3 regions of the Citrobacter sp. Cm046 genome follow, and region 3 is predicted to be linked to each of the others. Evidence: riboswitches for the same ligand, from Rfam matches in the RefSeq annotation. Region 3 holds a riboswitch; each other region holds the start of a gene.
What was found. Region 3 has a riboswitch for thiamine pyrophosphate ahead of thiB (thiamine ABC transporter substrate binding subunit). Riboswitches for the same ligand answer to the same signal wherever they lie in the genome.

Region 1 (4,803 bases), on a different contig from region 3:
GTTGATAAACAGCCGGGCGTTGTAGCGCCGCCCCAGCGCAATGGCGGCAACCACGTCGGCTTCAACTTCTCCATCTCGCTTGTCTTTAATGCGCAGTTGGATCGTGCGCACGCCTGCTTCCAGCAGACGCTCAATCCACAACACGCTGTCGACGACCGGGTAAAGGCCGAGACGAAAAGGCACCGTAGGAAAATCAGGCTGATACATCACGCTTCCTCCTTTTTCAGGTAGATTTCGCCACCTTTGGCGCGGAAGTTTTCTGACATATCGGCCATGCCGACTTCAATGGTTTGCGCGGCGGCGTAGTCGCGAACTTCCTGGCTGATTTTCATTGAGCAGAATTTCGGTCCGCACATCGAGCAGAAGTGGGCGACTTTGCCTGACTCCTGCGGCAGGGTTTCATCGTGATAGGCGCGGGCGGTGAATGGGTCGAGCGCCAGATTAAACTGGTCTTCCCAGCGGAATTCAAAGCGTGCTTTCGACATGGCGTTATCACGGATTTGCGCACCAGGATGGCCTTTGGCTAAATCAGCGGCGTGCGCGGCAATCTTGTAGGTGATCAGCCCCTGTTTTACATCCTCTTTGTTCGGCAGGCCGAGATGCTCCTTCGGCGTGACGTAACAGAGCATCGCACAGCCGAACCAGCCAATCATCGCGGCGCCAATGCCGGAGGTGAAGTGGTCATAACCTGGCGCGATATCGGTGGTCAACGGTCCTAAGGTGTAGAACGGCGCTTCATGGCAGTGTTCAAGCTCTTCGGTCATATTGCGTTGGATCATCTGCATCGGTACATGGCCCGGGCCTTCAATCATCACCTGTACGTCATATTCCCAGGCAATTTTGGTCAGTTCTCCCAGCGTATGTAGCTCGGAGAATTGCGCCTCGTCGTTGGCATCCTGAATCGAGCCAGGACGCAGGCCGTCGCCTAATGAGAGCGAAACATCATAGGCGGCGCAGATTTCGCAAATTTCGCGGAAGTGCTCAAACAGGAAGTTCTCTTTGTGATGGGATAGGCACCACTTCGCCATAATTGAACCGCCGCGCGAAACAATCCCGGTCAGACGTTTGGCGGTCATTGGTACGTAGCGCAGCAGCACGCCTGCGTGGATGGTGAAGTAGTCGACGCCCTGTTCTGCCTGCTCCAGCAGTGTGTCGCGGAACGCTTCCCAGGTCAGATCTTCGGCGATCCCGTTGACCTTCTCCAGCGCCTGGTAGATCGGTACGGTACCGATTGGTACCGGGCTGTTACGCAGGATCCATTCGCGAGTTTCGTGAATATAGCGACCTGTAGAAAGGTCCATCACCGTATCCGCCCCCCAGCGTGTAGACCACACCAGTTTTTCGACCTCTTCTTCGATGGAAGAGGTGACCGCTGAGTTGCCGATATTGGCGTTGACCTTCACCAGAAAATTGCGGCCGATAATCATCGGTTCCGATTCCGGGTGGTTGATGTTGGCAGGTATGATGGCGCGTCCGGCGGCGACTTCATCACGCACAAATTCCGGCGTGATATTTTCTGGCAGGCGTGCGCCAAAGCTCATCCCCGGGTGCTGGTGGCGTAACACTTCACTACGAATACGCTCGCGGCCCATGTTTTCGCGGATAGCGATAAACTCCATCTCAGGGGTGACGATCCCTTGACGGGCGTAGTGCAGTTGCGTGACGCGCTTACCGGCTTTGGCGCGCTTTGGGGTCAGCAGGCCTGTGAAGCGTAACTCGTCAAGGCCATCATCGGCCAGACGTTGTTTGGTGTACGCCGAGCTGCGGTCATTAAGCTCTTCGCTGTCGTTACGTGCTGCAATCCATGGCTGGCGCAGCTTTGCCAGCCCCTTCTGGACATTAATCGCCACATCCGGATCGCCGTACGGGCCGGAGGTATCGTACACCGGTACAGCTTCGTTATCTTCAAACTGCGGATTGTCTTTCGAACCGCCGGTCAGCGTCGGACTAAGCTGGATTTCACGCATCGGAATACGGATATCCGGCTGCGAACCGGTTATGTAGATGCGTTTCGAGTTAGGAAAGGCGGTTCCTTCCAGGGTATCGATAAAGTGTTGGGCCTGGGCGCGCTGTTCGCGACGTGATGGTTTAGTAGTGGCAGACATAGCTCATTCCAAAAAAAGTAAGGATATGGCTTGTCAGACGACGGATTGAGTAATGGATGCACGCCGCCTGTGAAGGCAGCAGCATAAAGCTGAATTACTCTTGTTCCCTTCGCAGGTATTAGCCTGATCAGGTTCCGCGGATCCCGAATTAACGGTCTCAGCCTACGCTTTCACGTAAGGCACTCCGACAAGAAGCAACCTCTGATGATTAGAGGTAATGAATGTAAACTACTCGTTAATGCTGCAGATCTCAAGCAGGACGTTTGATCATGGCATTGTCATGCATCGCGTCAAACACCAGCATAATCAGCTTATCTTCCAGCACAAACCGGGCTTCCAGTGCCTCGCCAAGATCGGACAAAGCCTTTTGAAATTCAAGGAAGTTGTCATGATCAATCGCGGTTTCCAGGCTGGAATCATAATAGTCCATGATCAGCTGCGTATTGGCTTCCAGTGATGGCCAAATTTTTGTTGCTTTTAAAAGCTGCCCGTTCCCTTCCAATTTATGGAGAATACGTTCATAAATACTGAAGTGTCCGGTGGATAGGTAATCGACCAGGCTTTGACAAAAATCATCCAGCGCTTTTTCATTGAGCCGCATGTACGATTCTTTGCCAGGCTTAATGCCAACCAGATTGTAGTAAGCCACGAGCAGGTGCTTACGTACATGTAGCCAGCGATCAACCAGTTTATTACTTCCTCCGACGTGCTCCGTCAGGCTTTCCAGCTGGTTTAGCATGATTGACTCCGCAAGTGATGTTTAAGAACTGCTCGCCCATAAATGTAAAAATAATGTAAACAACATGCCTGTGAAGCAAAGGTTGCGCAAGAGATATGGATCGTATAATTGAAAAATTAGACAGCGGCTGGTGGATTGTCAGCCATGAGCAAAAAATTTGGCTACCTCGCGGAGAGCTGCCATATGGTGAAGCGGCAAATTTTGATCTGGTAGGACAGCGCGCACTGCCGATCGGCGAATGGGAAGGGGATACGGTCTGGCTGGTGCAGCAGCAGCGACGGCATGATATGGGCTCGGTGCGTCAGGTTATCGATCAGGATGTAGGATTGTTTCAACTGGCCGGACGCGGTGTGCAACTGGCGGAGTTCTATCGCTCGCACAAATTCTGCGGTTACTGCGGCCATGCCATGTACCCGAGTAAAACCGAATGGGCGATGTTGTGCAGCCACTGCCGTGAACGCTACTACCCGCAAATTGCGCCCTGCATTATCGTTGCTATCCGCCGTGATGACAGCCTTCTTCTTGCCCAACATGTTCGCCATCGCAATGGCGTGCATACCGTGCTGGCAGGTTTTGTCGAAGTGGGGGAAACATTAGAACAGGCGGTAGCACGTGAAGTGATGGAAGAGAGCGGTATCAAGGTGAAGAACCTGCGCTACGTCACCTCCCAACCGTGGCCGTTTCCGCAGTCGTTGATGACCGCATTTATGGCAGAGTACGACAGTGGCGAGATTGTAATCGACCCGAAAGAGCTGTTGGAAGCGAACTGGTATCGCTACGATGATTTACCGCTTCTTCCCCCGCCGGGAACCGTTGCGCGTCGACTGATCGAAGATACCGTCGCGATGTGTCGGGCCGAGTACGAGTAAACTTCGAGTAGTGATACACTGGCGGTCTGACGCTATAAGGAATATAAAAATGACCGAACTGAAGAACGATCGTTACCTGCGTGCGCTGCTGCGCCAGCCCGTTGATGTCACTCCAGTATGGATGATGCGCCAGGCGGGCCGCTATTTGCCGGAGTACAAAGCCACCCGAGCACAGGCGGGCGATTTTATGTCGCTGTGCAAAAATGCCGAGCTGGCATGTGAAGTGACGCTACAGCCGTTGCGCAGATATAAACTCGATGCGGCGATCCTCTTTTCGGACATTCTGACTATTCCGGATGCAATGGGGCTTGGTCTCCATTTTGAAGCCGGTGAAGGTCCACGTTTTACCTCGCCAATTACCTGTAAAGCCGATGTTGATAAATTGCCGATTCCGGATCCTGAAGGTGAATTGGGATACGTTATGAATGCGGTACGTACTATTCGCCGTGAACTGAAGGGCGAAGTGCCGCTGATCGGCTTCTCCGGTAGCCCGTGGACGCTGGCAACCTATATGGTAGAGGGCGGCAGCAGCAAAGCCTTCACCGTGATTAAAAAGATGATGTACGCCGACCCTAAGGCTCTGCATCTGCTGCTTGATAAGTTGGCGAAAAGCGTCACCTTGTACCTGAACGCACAGATCAAAGCGGGTGCGCAGTCGGTGATGATCTTCGACACCTGGGGCGGTGTGTTGACCGGGCGTGATTATCAGCAGTTCTCTCTCTACTACATGCACAAAATTGTTGATGGCTTGCTGCGTGAAAACGAAGGTCGCCGCGTGCCGGTAACGCTGTTCACTAAAGGCGGTGGACAGTGGCTGGAAGCGATGGCGGAAACCGGTTGTGATGCATTAGGTCTCGACTGGACGACGGATATTGCTGATGCGCGTCGTCGTGTTGGTCATAACGTGGCGCTGCAGGGCAATATGGACCCGTCCATGCTGTATGCGCCGCCAGCTCGTATCGAAGAAGAGGTGGCGACCATTCTCGCTGGGTTTGGTCAGGGCGAAGGGCACGTCTTTAACCTTGGTCACGGTATTCACCAGGACGTGCCGCCAGAGCATGCGGGTGTCTTCGTGGAGGCGGTGCATCGC
Region 2 (4,803 bases), on a different contig from region 3:
GGCCGTTGCTGCTGGTCGAGCGCTACCTGCTTGATCACCAGTACCGGCACTCTGCTGTCCATCTGAATATGCGACTGAAATTCCGCATCTGGCATCCGCGCGCTGACGCGTGAGCGCGTACGCTGCGGGAAAATATGCTGGCTGCGGAAATAGTCATAAAGAGAAACACCGATGGAATCCACATCATGAATAAGATGCGCGGGAACCCACGATTCTTCAATTGAAACGGCATCTTCATCCACGTAGCGAATACGTTTGAGCAGGAAAACTTCACTTCCGACGGCAATTGCCAGTTGCTGCGCCACCTCTTCCGGGCATGCCACCACACGTTTGTTAACCCACAGCGTATCCGGCTTTTTACCGCGTAAAACCACCTGCTGCGAAAAACCGCGTGCTTCTTTTAGCGAATACTCGAAGATATTATTAATCTGCGTCCCGTAACCACGGGCGCGGGTTACCACACCTTCTTCTTCCAGCGCCTGCATCGCTTTGCGCACCGTAATTCGTGAAACACCAGTCAACTGGCTGAGATCGCGTTCACCAGGCAGAATATTGCCATGTTCCAGGATCCCGCTGCGCACAGCGTCCTTAACCGTTTGAGCGAATTTCATATACAGCGGCGTGTTATCTGCCGCTGAAATACGTTCATTCAGTTGCGCGATAAGCTGGGTATGCGCTTGTTCCATTTATCTTTTTCCTGGCTGCCAGTACTGCAGTCAGTATATACAAAAAATCATTCAAGATGCATCGTGGTGGCGAATGTGAAATCGACCGGGAGCAATATTGAAAGATAATCTGTGTTACCACCACGCATGGAAATGATGCACCGGACCAATCCCCTCCCCCACCTCAAGCGTATCCGCCTGAGCCAGTGCTGCAGAGAGCCACAACTTAGCCTCCTGTACCGTGTCGGCCCAACTGGAATGACGCGGACGCAGTGCCGCCAGCGCCGCCGATAGCGTACAACCAGTACCGTGGGTATTTTTGGTCATCACCCTTGGGGCGGTAAAACGCTGTTCACCATCGCGGGTAAAAAGCCAGTCCGGGCTTTGTTCGTCATCCAGATGACCACCTTTCATTAATACTGCATCACAGCCTAACGCACGAAGTGCACGCCCTTGTTCGAGCATTTCCTGTTCCGTTCGTGCGTGCGATGCCCCAAGTAACGCCGCAGCTTCAGGCAAATTCGGCGTGATAATCGACACCTGCGGCAACAAACGGGTACGTAGTGTTTCAACCGCAGAAGACGAAAGTAATGGATCGCCGCTTTTCGCCAGCATGACCGTGTCCAGCACCACGTTCTGCACCTGATGACGGCGCAGGCGTTCAGCGACCGCCTCAACAATGTCCGTTTCAGCCAGCATGCCGATTTTGGTGGTATCGATACGCACATCATTGAATACGGAGTCCAGTTGCGCGGCGACAAAATCAGGTTCGATCCGATAAACCGACTGCACCCCGCGCGTATTTTGCGCCACTAACGCCGTAATTACAGAGCAACCATATGCCCCGAGCGCTGAGAAGGTCTTCAAGTCAGCCTGAATACCTGCGCCGCCGCTAGGGTCGGTTCCGGCTATCGTTAATGCGTTAATGCGTTTCATGCTTGCTCCTGCATTTCCAGGTTATAGAGGGCATCGAGAAATGCCGGGATAAAACTTCCCGGTCCGATTGCTTGTTCAGAGGCTATTTTTCCAGCCTGCTTCATCCAGCTACAGGCGGAAGCCACGTTATCAAGCCGATCACCATGCAGTGCGCAACTGGCTGCTACCACCGCCGACAGAGCACATCCAGTACCAACCACACGCGTCATCAGCGGATCACCTCCGCTCACGCTGACGGTGCGCTGGCCATCGGTGACGTAATCCACTTCCCCGGTGACCACAACAATAGTTCCAGCCTGGCGCGCCAGCGCCTGTGCCGCCGGAAGTGCTGCGACTGCCGTATCGGTGGTATCCACCCCTCGCCCACCGCTGTTCATCCCCGCGAGGGCAAGTATTTCCGAGGCATTACCGCGAATTGCGGCAGGCCGAAGCGTCAGTAAATCCAGACAAAAATAACGACGATAGTCCAGAACACCCACGGCAACGGGATCGAGAGTCCAGGGGGTTTTAGCAAGATGCGCCCGCTCGGCTGCAGCACGCATTGCTGTGGCGCGACGTTGAGTGAGAGTACCTACATTAATCAGTAACGCACTGGCGATAGCTGCAAACTGGCTCGCTTCTTCCGGTTCAATCACCATTGCAGGCGACGCACCTAAAGCCAGTAATGTATTGGCAGTAAAACTCTGTACGACCTCATTGGTCATACAATGTGTGAGCGGGGAAAGTGTTCTAAATTGGTGAAGGGTATGAGCCGCGAGCGTGCGGCTGTGCAGGTCAGGCTGCATGGTTCAGCTCCTGCCCGCGCGAAGAAGGGACACGAGCAGTGTCAGACTTCCCTACGCTGGCATTATCCAGATCAGGTGGTACGGGTATTTCTCAGCCTTCACAAGGAAGGGCACCCCGAGTCGTTGTCACATAAAATTTTGTAACACTGGCAGCGTAGAGGAAGTCGTTTGCTGATGCAAGTCCTTGCCAGGTATCCCATCTTTATATCTGATACAAGCCAACAGCAGAAACATCAACACCTAATAATCACTTATTGTTAGCATGCCTGTTTCTGTGAAAATCGAGACGCGCCAGAAAAATTTCTTTTTGTTCATCGGTCATATTCCCGGCGACTTCCTCGGGACTCAATTGAGTCCCGTTTGATTCCATCATAACCAGGCTACGCGCGATGAAATCCAGCCCGGTAAAAGTTTTGGCACTGTCGAATTTTTCAGCGGTGAGCGTTTTTGACATTTTGGCAGTTTCCTTACATTTTATGATGCGTCTTAGTCTGATAGTACATCGTCAGGCTTAGAAAAATGCTCAGTGGCTCTCAGTTCTGTTCTACCGAACTCACTTTGATACTTAGTAAAGAAGCGAAATACCTAAATTTATCGCCCTGAACGTCAAAAATAACATTCGCAACGTCTCACATCTCCATTCATTCATTTGAGATTAAAAACAACTCGCTTTTAAGTTTCCCACTGGTTCTGTCGTTTTACTTCCAGAGATAAATTGGAAATTTAAATCATGATGACACCACTTCGTCCAGCCAGGGCCATTGCTCAGCGTTTATTTGTTGGCTCACTGCGCTCGGCCTTTTCATCAGAAAATGCAAATGGCAATAAAACCGTACAAACTGACAGTGCCATCGTCACATCAGTTGTTGAGATAGCGGAATCTTCGCTACAACCGCCTCAACCGGAAACGATAAAAAGAGAGGTATTGCTGGCAGCGACAAAATATCTTCTGGATGAGGATATTCAGCCTGAACCTGAACCTGAACCTGAACCTGAACCTGAACCTGAACCTGAACAGCATTATTCAGCATCTCCATCGCTGATAAAATCCACTCGTTTGCAATTAGCACCGCCGCCAACAGCTCCAACATTACCAAACCGCTCCCCTGCTCCTTCAGATAAAATATCGCCACAACCCGCAACGCCAGACCGCAGCCAACCCGCTGGCACTGAAAAACCTGGCATAGAGGGGGGCAAGCGGGAACAAACTGCGTCCCCCATTGTGTTAACGGGTAAAATCGGTACGTTGAGGTTACCAGATGAAACTCTTGCCGCTTCTCGCCGCTCGCCCGAACTCGTCACCACACAAGCACCGATGACTCGTATAGCCACTGACAGTTTGTCGGTGACAACAGAAAGTACTCAGAAGCTCCCCCCGAATGAGGAAAACCAGCAACCCATTCAATTTCCGGCACTATTTTCCAGAATAAAGGTTCACTCCACTCAGGAGGCATCCCCTTCAGCCAATCCTGAAAAAGCAGGAACGGCGGAATTTCCAGAGATAAAAGAACAAACGGTGCTGGTCAAAGAACGACGCGAAAGTACGCCATCTCGGCGCCCTAAAGAGGGGCTCGATATATTGGATAAGATGCAACAGGAAGAGACAAAAATGTACGAATCTCGCAATAGTGCCAAAAAAACGCGCAAAGAAGAGAACGTTCATACCAGTGAAATGCCCAAAGGCGAGTATTACCCTTATCCACCAGCAACGCAGCAGGAAAACACACTATCCCCTTCCAGTATGTTGCATCTTCCCATTATCGCCGGGTTCACTTTTTTAGTCGTGACGGTACTGTTTCTTATTCTGAATTAACATAAACCCCTGGTTATGCTTTCTCTGAGAATAAAATCGGCGTTACTTTCACTGAGAAATGAGGCCACAATTGTAGCCTCTTAAGTATATTAGTGGGTTGCTGGGAGCGTCACAAACCAGCAAGCATGGCAAACAGTGTGGCACCAGTAAGAATGCAATTCTCATTAACAATAAAGGGATTAGAATGCAGCGGGTTGCTAATTCCTTTGCTGTGATCGCCACTGCCAAGAAAGAAAAAGGCACCTGGCTTTTCTTCCAGGAAAAACGAGAAATCCTCAGATCCCACCATTGGCGGATGCCCGGTCAGGACATTTTCACTCCCAAGGAACTGACGGGCAATATCTATCAATTTCTGGGCCTCTGCTGGATGATTACTGATAGCCGGGTAACCCTTCATTTCAAGTTCTGCGGTATACCCTCTCCGACGAGTCTCCTGAATTTCTTCCATAAAATGCCGAATCATTGTTTTTTGGACATCTTTATCAAATGAACGAATAGAACCCTGCAACTCTGCCGTTCGGGCTAAAATATTGGGCGCTTCACCAGCTTTAAGCATACATGTGGAAATCAGTGCGGCTTTGTTGGGATCAACGTGATCAGTAAT
Region 3 (4,803 bases):
CAAGAGAAGCAACAATAATGCCGTTACCGCACCATCCTGGCTGCGATAAGAACCAATTTGCTGATACAGGTAAAATGGCAGCGTGCGGAAATCATCATTACCAAACAACGCCACCACGCCAAAATCGCCAATAGAGAGCACGCAGGCAAAGGCCATTGCCTGCGCCAGCGGACGTTTCAGGGCGCGCAGTTCAACCACTTTCAGCCGTGACCACCCTTCAATACCCAAAGACTGACACAACCTACTGTAGCGTGTGGTTACATCACGCATTGGATTTTCCAGCACTTTTAACGCGTAAGGGATCGCCATCAGCGCATTGGTGAAAATGACAATGCCATCCGCAGAGTCCGGTAGCCCGATAGTGTCGTTAAGCAACAGGAAGAAGCCGGTAGCCAGCACAATGCCCGGCATGGCGAGTATCATCATGCCGCTAAGTTCCAGCGTCTGGCCTGCCAGTACCTGCTGTCGGGCACGCAGTTCGCGGCTGCTCCATAGCAGCATCATGGTGAGAATAACGCACAACATGCCTGCTGCCAGCGCGATGCGCAGCGAGGTCCACAGCGCTTGCCACAGTACTGGCTGCATAAGCACATCCAGTACATGGCGATTTAAACCATCGACCATCACCGCCAGCAGCGGCGGCAGCAACAGCAGCAGGGCCAGAATAATCAGGATTGCGTCAGCTAGGCGGCTGTGCAGGCGATCGTCGGGATCGCGCCACCCCTGGACCAGCGTGGTACCGGGGGCGATCGCCCGGCTCAGACGTTGGCTAAGCAGCACAAGGGCTAAACAACAAATCATCTGGATCAGCGCCAGCATGGCGGCTCGGGCAGGATCGTAATCAAAGCTCAGCGCCTGATAGATGGCCAGCTCAATGGTGGTTGCTTGTGGCCCACCACCGAGCGACAAGACGGTAGCGAAGCTGGCGAAACACAGCATAAAGATGAGTGCAGCGACGGGGAGGATCTGACGACGCAGCCATGGCCATTCAACAAAGCGGAAGAAATGCCAGCCGCGCATACCTAACTGCGCTGCGAGCTGACGCTGTTCACCGGGAATATTCTCCAGTGATTGCAGCAGTAAGCGGCTGGCCATTGGGAGATTGAAAAAGACGTGGGCCAGCAGAATGCCCTGCAGGCCGTACGGGGAAAACGTCCATTCCAGTCCGAATGTTTGCCAGATTGAGGCCAGCCAGCCCTGGCGACCATATACGCTGAGGATACCAAAGACGGCGACCAGCACAGGCAGGATCAGCGTCATCGCGCACAGGCGCAGCAACGCCAGACGTCCGGGAAAACGGCGGCGATAGAGTGCTCTGGCGAGGAAAATCGCCGGGATGACGGACAGCGCTGCGGATAAAAACGCCTGCCAGAAGGAAAAGTGCACCACATGCCACAGGTAGCTGTCCTGCAACAGCGAGAACCAGTCCCCTTGTGGCGCGTTAAACCACAGCGCCAGAAATGCTGCCAGAGCGACAGCCACCATCAGCGTGGCGGCTGAAAGCCCTGGTATCAGCCAGCCAGGTATTAACGGCTGACGGCGCGTTGCCATTCGCTAATCCATGCCTGACGTTGGGTTGCTACCTGCTGCGGAGTAAATTCCAGTGCGGTAGATGGTTTTTCCAGTTGCTCAAATCCTGGCGGCAGGGCGACCTGGGTAACCGGATACATCCAGTTGCCCGTCGGAATGGCGTTCTGGAATGCCGGAGAGACCATAAATTTAATGAATTTTTCTGCAAGTTCCGGCTGCTTGCTGGCAGCGGTGCGGGCAGCAACTTCAACCTGCAGATAGTGACCTTCGCTAAAATTCGCGGCGGCGTAGTTGTCTTTCTTCTCTTCGATGATGTGATACGCAGGAGAAGTTGTATAGCTTAGTACCAGATCACTTTCACCTTTCAGAAACAGGCCGTAGGCTTCACTCCAGCCTTTGGTGACGGTGACGGTTTTTGCTGCCAGTTTCTGCCAGGCTTCTGGCGTTTTATCGCCATAGACTTTTTGCATCCACAGCAGCAATCCCAGACCCGGCGTGCTGGTGCGTGGATCCTGGTAGATTACACGCCATTTTTGGTCGCTCTCGACCAGTTCCTTCAGGCTTTTCGGCGGGTTTTTCAGCTTGTTTTTGTCATAAACGAAGGCGAAATAGCCGTAATCAAACGGTACAAACGTGTCGTTTTTCCAGCCGCCAGGGACTGCGACGGTATCGTTCGCCACGTCGCTTTTGGCAAACAGTTTGGTTTGCATTGCGGCTTCAAGCAGGTTGTTGTCCAGACCAAGTACTACGTCGGCTTTACTGTTTTTTCCTTCCATACGCAGGCGGTTCAGCAGTGATACACCATCTTCCAGCGCCACCAGTTTTAGCTCACAGTTGCAGTCAGCTTCAAAGGCTTTTTTGATGGTTGGACCGGGGCCCCAGTCAGCGGCGAACGAGTCGTAGGTATAGACAGTCAAAACAGGTTTGGCGAAGGCAGGCGCTGCGCACAGTAGCAGCAGGGGAAGACATTTTTTTAACACTTTGCACCTCATTAAAAGAGTGGCAAAGGACTTGAGCTGTAGCCTCAAATCCCTTCGCCGGCGTTATCCGGATCAGGTTCGACGGGTATTTTCTCAGCCCGCGCACTCGGCGCAGCACCCCGTTGAGAACGGCACATTGTAATGATTACGTGAATAAATCAAAAGCCTTAAGGATCCGGTGGTGCGAACCATGCAGATTTAAAATCAAACCAGCCGAGGGTATTCATACGTAACCCGCGCATACTCCGCTGTCCCTGAATGATCAGCCAGTGATGGATCAGCGGCACAATAGCTTTACTGGCAAGCAGTTGCTGGCACCACGCGGCCAGACTCATTTCGCCGGTTCGCCAGCGGGCGGCGTCGCTTTCCCAGTCCAGAGAAATACAGTTTTGCAGCAGCGGGACTTCGCATAAATGGGCGAACAGTGAGAAGTCCAGTGGCAAGGTAAAGTTGGCACTGTTGAGCCAGATATCGCTGACGGTCTCGCCTGCATGCCATTGATCGTAGTCGATCTCCTGAATATTCAGCTGTACCTGATGTTCCGCCAGTAATGTTTTCATGATCTGCGCGATAACCCGATGCTCGATATGATCGCGGTAGTAAGTAAGCGTCAGCGTTTCCAGCCCTGCCGGTTTTTCACCGAGTCCTGGTCTCGCGTGATGCCAGCGGGGGAGTAATCCGTAGGCGGGGAACCAGTGTCGTTGATACTGTTCATCAGCCTGAAAAATTAAATTCGTCGGTGAGAGAATGCGGCTTACCCATTCGCGAACGTCCTGATTTGCTCCTCGATGGGAACGTGAATCAAACAGCATGTAGTAGCAGCCTTCTTCCAGGCGGCTTTCGATCGCTTTTTCATCTTCGGTTGGGCCTTTCAGCATCAGACCGCCGCCAGGTTCTTCACCTATGTCCGGTAGGACCCAAACGTTAACTTCATCGATCAACGCCCGGTAGCCAAAGTAATCATCAAATGCGTGAATTTTTAGCTGGCTATGCGTGTTGCGCATTACCGCATAGGGGCCGGTACCAATGGGGTGGCTGGAGAAATTATTGAGCGTTTCCCATTCACGCGGCAGGATCATTGCGGGCACTTGTCCCAATAACCAGGGAAGCCAGCGATCCGCTTGCGAAAGGTGGATATCCAGCGTCCAGGCCGTGGGGGAAACAATTTGCGTGATGTGCGAGTACAGCGGCAGATTGTTAATACGCGTGAGTGAGGAAATCACATCTTCCATTTCCAGCTCGCGACCATGATGAAAATGGACCCCAGGGCGCAGGAAGAAGCGCCAGTGCAGCGGGGAAATTTGTTGCCAGTGATGTGCTATATCGGCTTCCAGTTCCCCATTTTCCTCATTTACCCGAATTAAGGCGCTGAAGATTTGCCGGGCAATGTGGGTTTCAGAACGGCGTAACGCTGTACCGGGGAGCAAGTTGTGCATAGGGCGATAGTAGAGGACACGCATGATGTGTCGGCCCTGACGAAAGCTGCGACCCAAATGGGAAACCAGCATTTGCCGTACGGCTGTTTTATCCCCGACCAGTTGCACCAGTTGATCAATACGATCCTGCTCCAGCAGGTCTTCTGCACGCTGCTGCTGGAGCGCCAGCCCGGTATAGAGAAACGTCAGGCGCGATCGTTTGCCGCGTCCGACTTCTGCTTCCCATGTTAGCCAGCCGCGTTCCTGCATGGTGTTAAGCAGGGTACGCATGTGGCGTCGGGAACAGCTAAGCAGCTCCGCCAGTTCGTTCAGCGTAGTATCTTGCGTTTTGCCGTCACAGCATTGCCACAGACGGATGAACTGTTGTTGCAAACGACCAGAAGACATAAAAGGGGAACTCCTGCGGAAAACTCAGCAATTTTATTATCCCTATATTAAGTCAATAATAGATTCCGATGAAGCGATGAGACGACAAAGGGGTCATCTATGCGTCAGTTCTGGTTGAAATACTTTACCGCGACAGAACGCTTGTCCTGGTTGGCTTGCCTGAGCGCACCGCAGCGCTTAAAGATGCTCGAAGAACTGATGCAGTGGGAGCTGACAAACTGACCTCTGAATGCCGAATTGCAGACATCATGTGTGACTGAGTATTGGTGCAGGCTACCGCCTCGATTCACCCGCCAGCAGATATTACCTGCTGGCTTTTTTTCGTTTCCGCTGCGCAAAAGGAAAGGTAATGCTCTGGATTATGACGATGGGACGGCGCCTTAACGGCGTTTATGCCGCATTTATGCTGGTTGCATTCATGATGGGCGTGGCGGGTGCATTACAGGCACCCACGCTGAGCCTGTTTCTGA

Region 1: another riboswitch for thiamine pyrophosphate. It lies ahead of thiC (phosphomethylpyrimidine synthase ThiC); the one in region 3 lies ahead of thiB (thiamine ABC transporter substrate binding subunit).
Region 2: another riboswitch for thiamine pyrophosphate. It lies ahead of thiM (hydroxyethylthiazole kinase); the one in region 3 lies ahead of thiB (thiamine ABC transporter substrate binding subunit).

Annotation. Positions count from the first base shown of each region.
Region 1 covers NZ_JAOWGP010000033.1:9,157-13,959, reverse strand. The annotation lists gene thiE (thiamine phosphate synthase) at 1-207, opposite strand, end outside; gene thiC (phosphomethylpyrimidine synthase ThiC) at 207-2,105, opposite strand; TPP riboswitch at 2,193-2,302, opposite strand; gene OGX98_RS04790 (Rsd/AlgQ family anti-sigma factor) at 2,356-2,844, opposite strand; gene nudC (NAD(+) diphosphatase) at 2,940-3,713, shown strand; gene hemE (uroporphyrinogen decarboxylase) at 3,763-4,803, shown strand, end outside.
Region 2 covers NZ_JAOWGP010000043.1:34,372-39,174, forward strand. The annotation lists gene OGX98_RS15980 (GntR family transcriptional regulator) at 1-686, opposite strand, end outside; gene thiD (bifunctional hydroxymethylpyrimidine kinase/phosphomethylpyrimidine kinase) at 801-1,601, opposite strand; gene thiM (hydroxyethylthiazole kinase) at 1,598-2,386, opposite strand; TPP riboswitch at 2,418-2,514, opposite strand; gene OGX98_RS15995 (glycogen synthase) at 2,634-2,840, opposite strand; gene OGX98_RS16000 (hypothetical protein) at 3,117-4,199, shown strand; gene OGX98_RS16005 (M20 metallopeptidase family protein) at 4,309-4,803, opposite strand, start outside.
Region 3 covers NZ_JAOWGP010000046.1:443,125-447,927, forward strand. The annotation lists gene thiP (thiamine/thiamine pyrophosphate ABC transporter permease ThiP) at 1-1,551, opposite strand, end outside; gene thiB (thiamine ABC transporter substrate binding subunit) at 1,527-2,510, opposite strand; TPP riboswitch at 2,542-2,642, opposite strand; gene sgrR (HTH-type transcriptional regulator SgrR) at 2,678-4,333, opposite strand; gene sgrT (glucose uptake inhibitor SgrT) at 4,433-4,555, shown strand; gene OGX98_RS23365 (sugar efflux transporter) at 4,683-4,803, shown strand, end outside.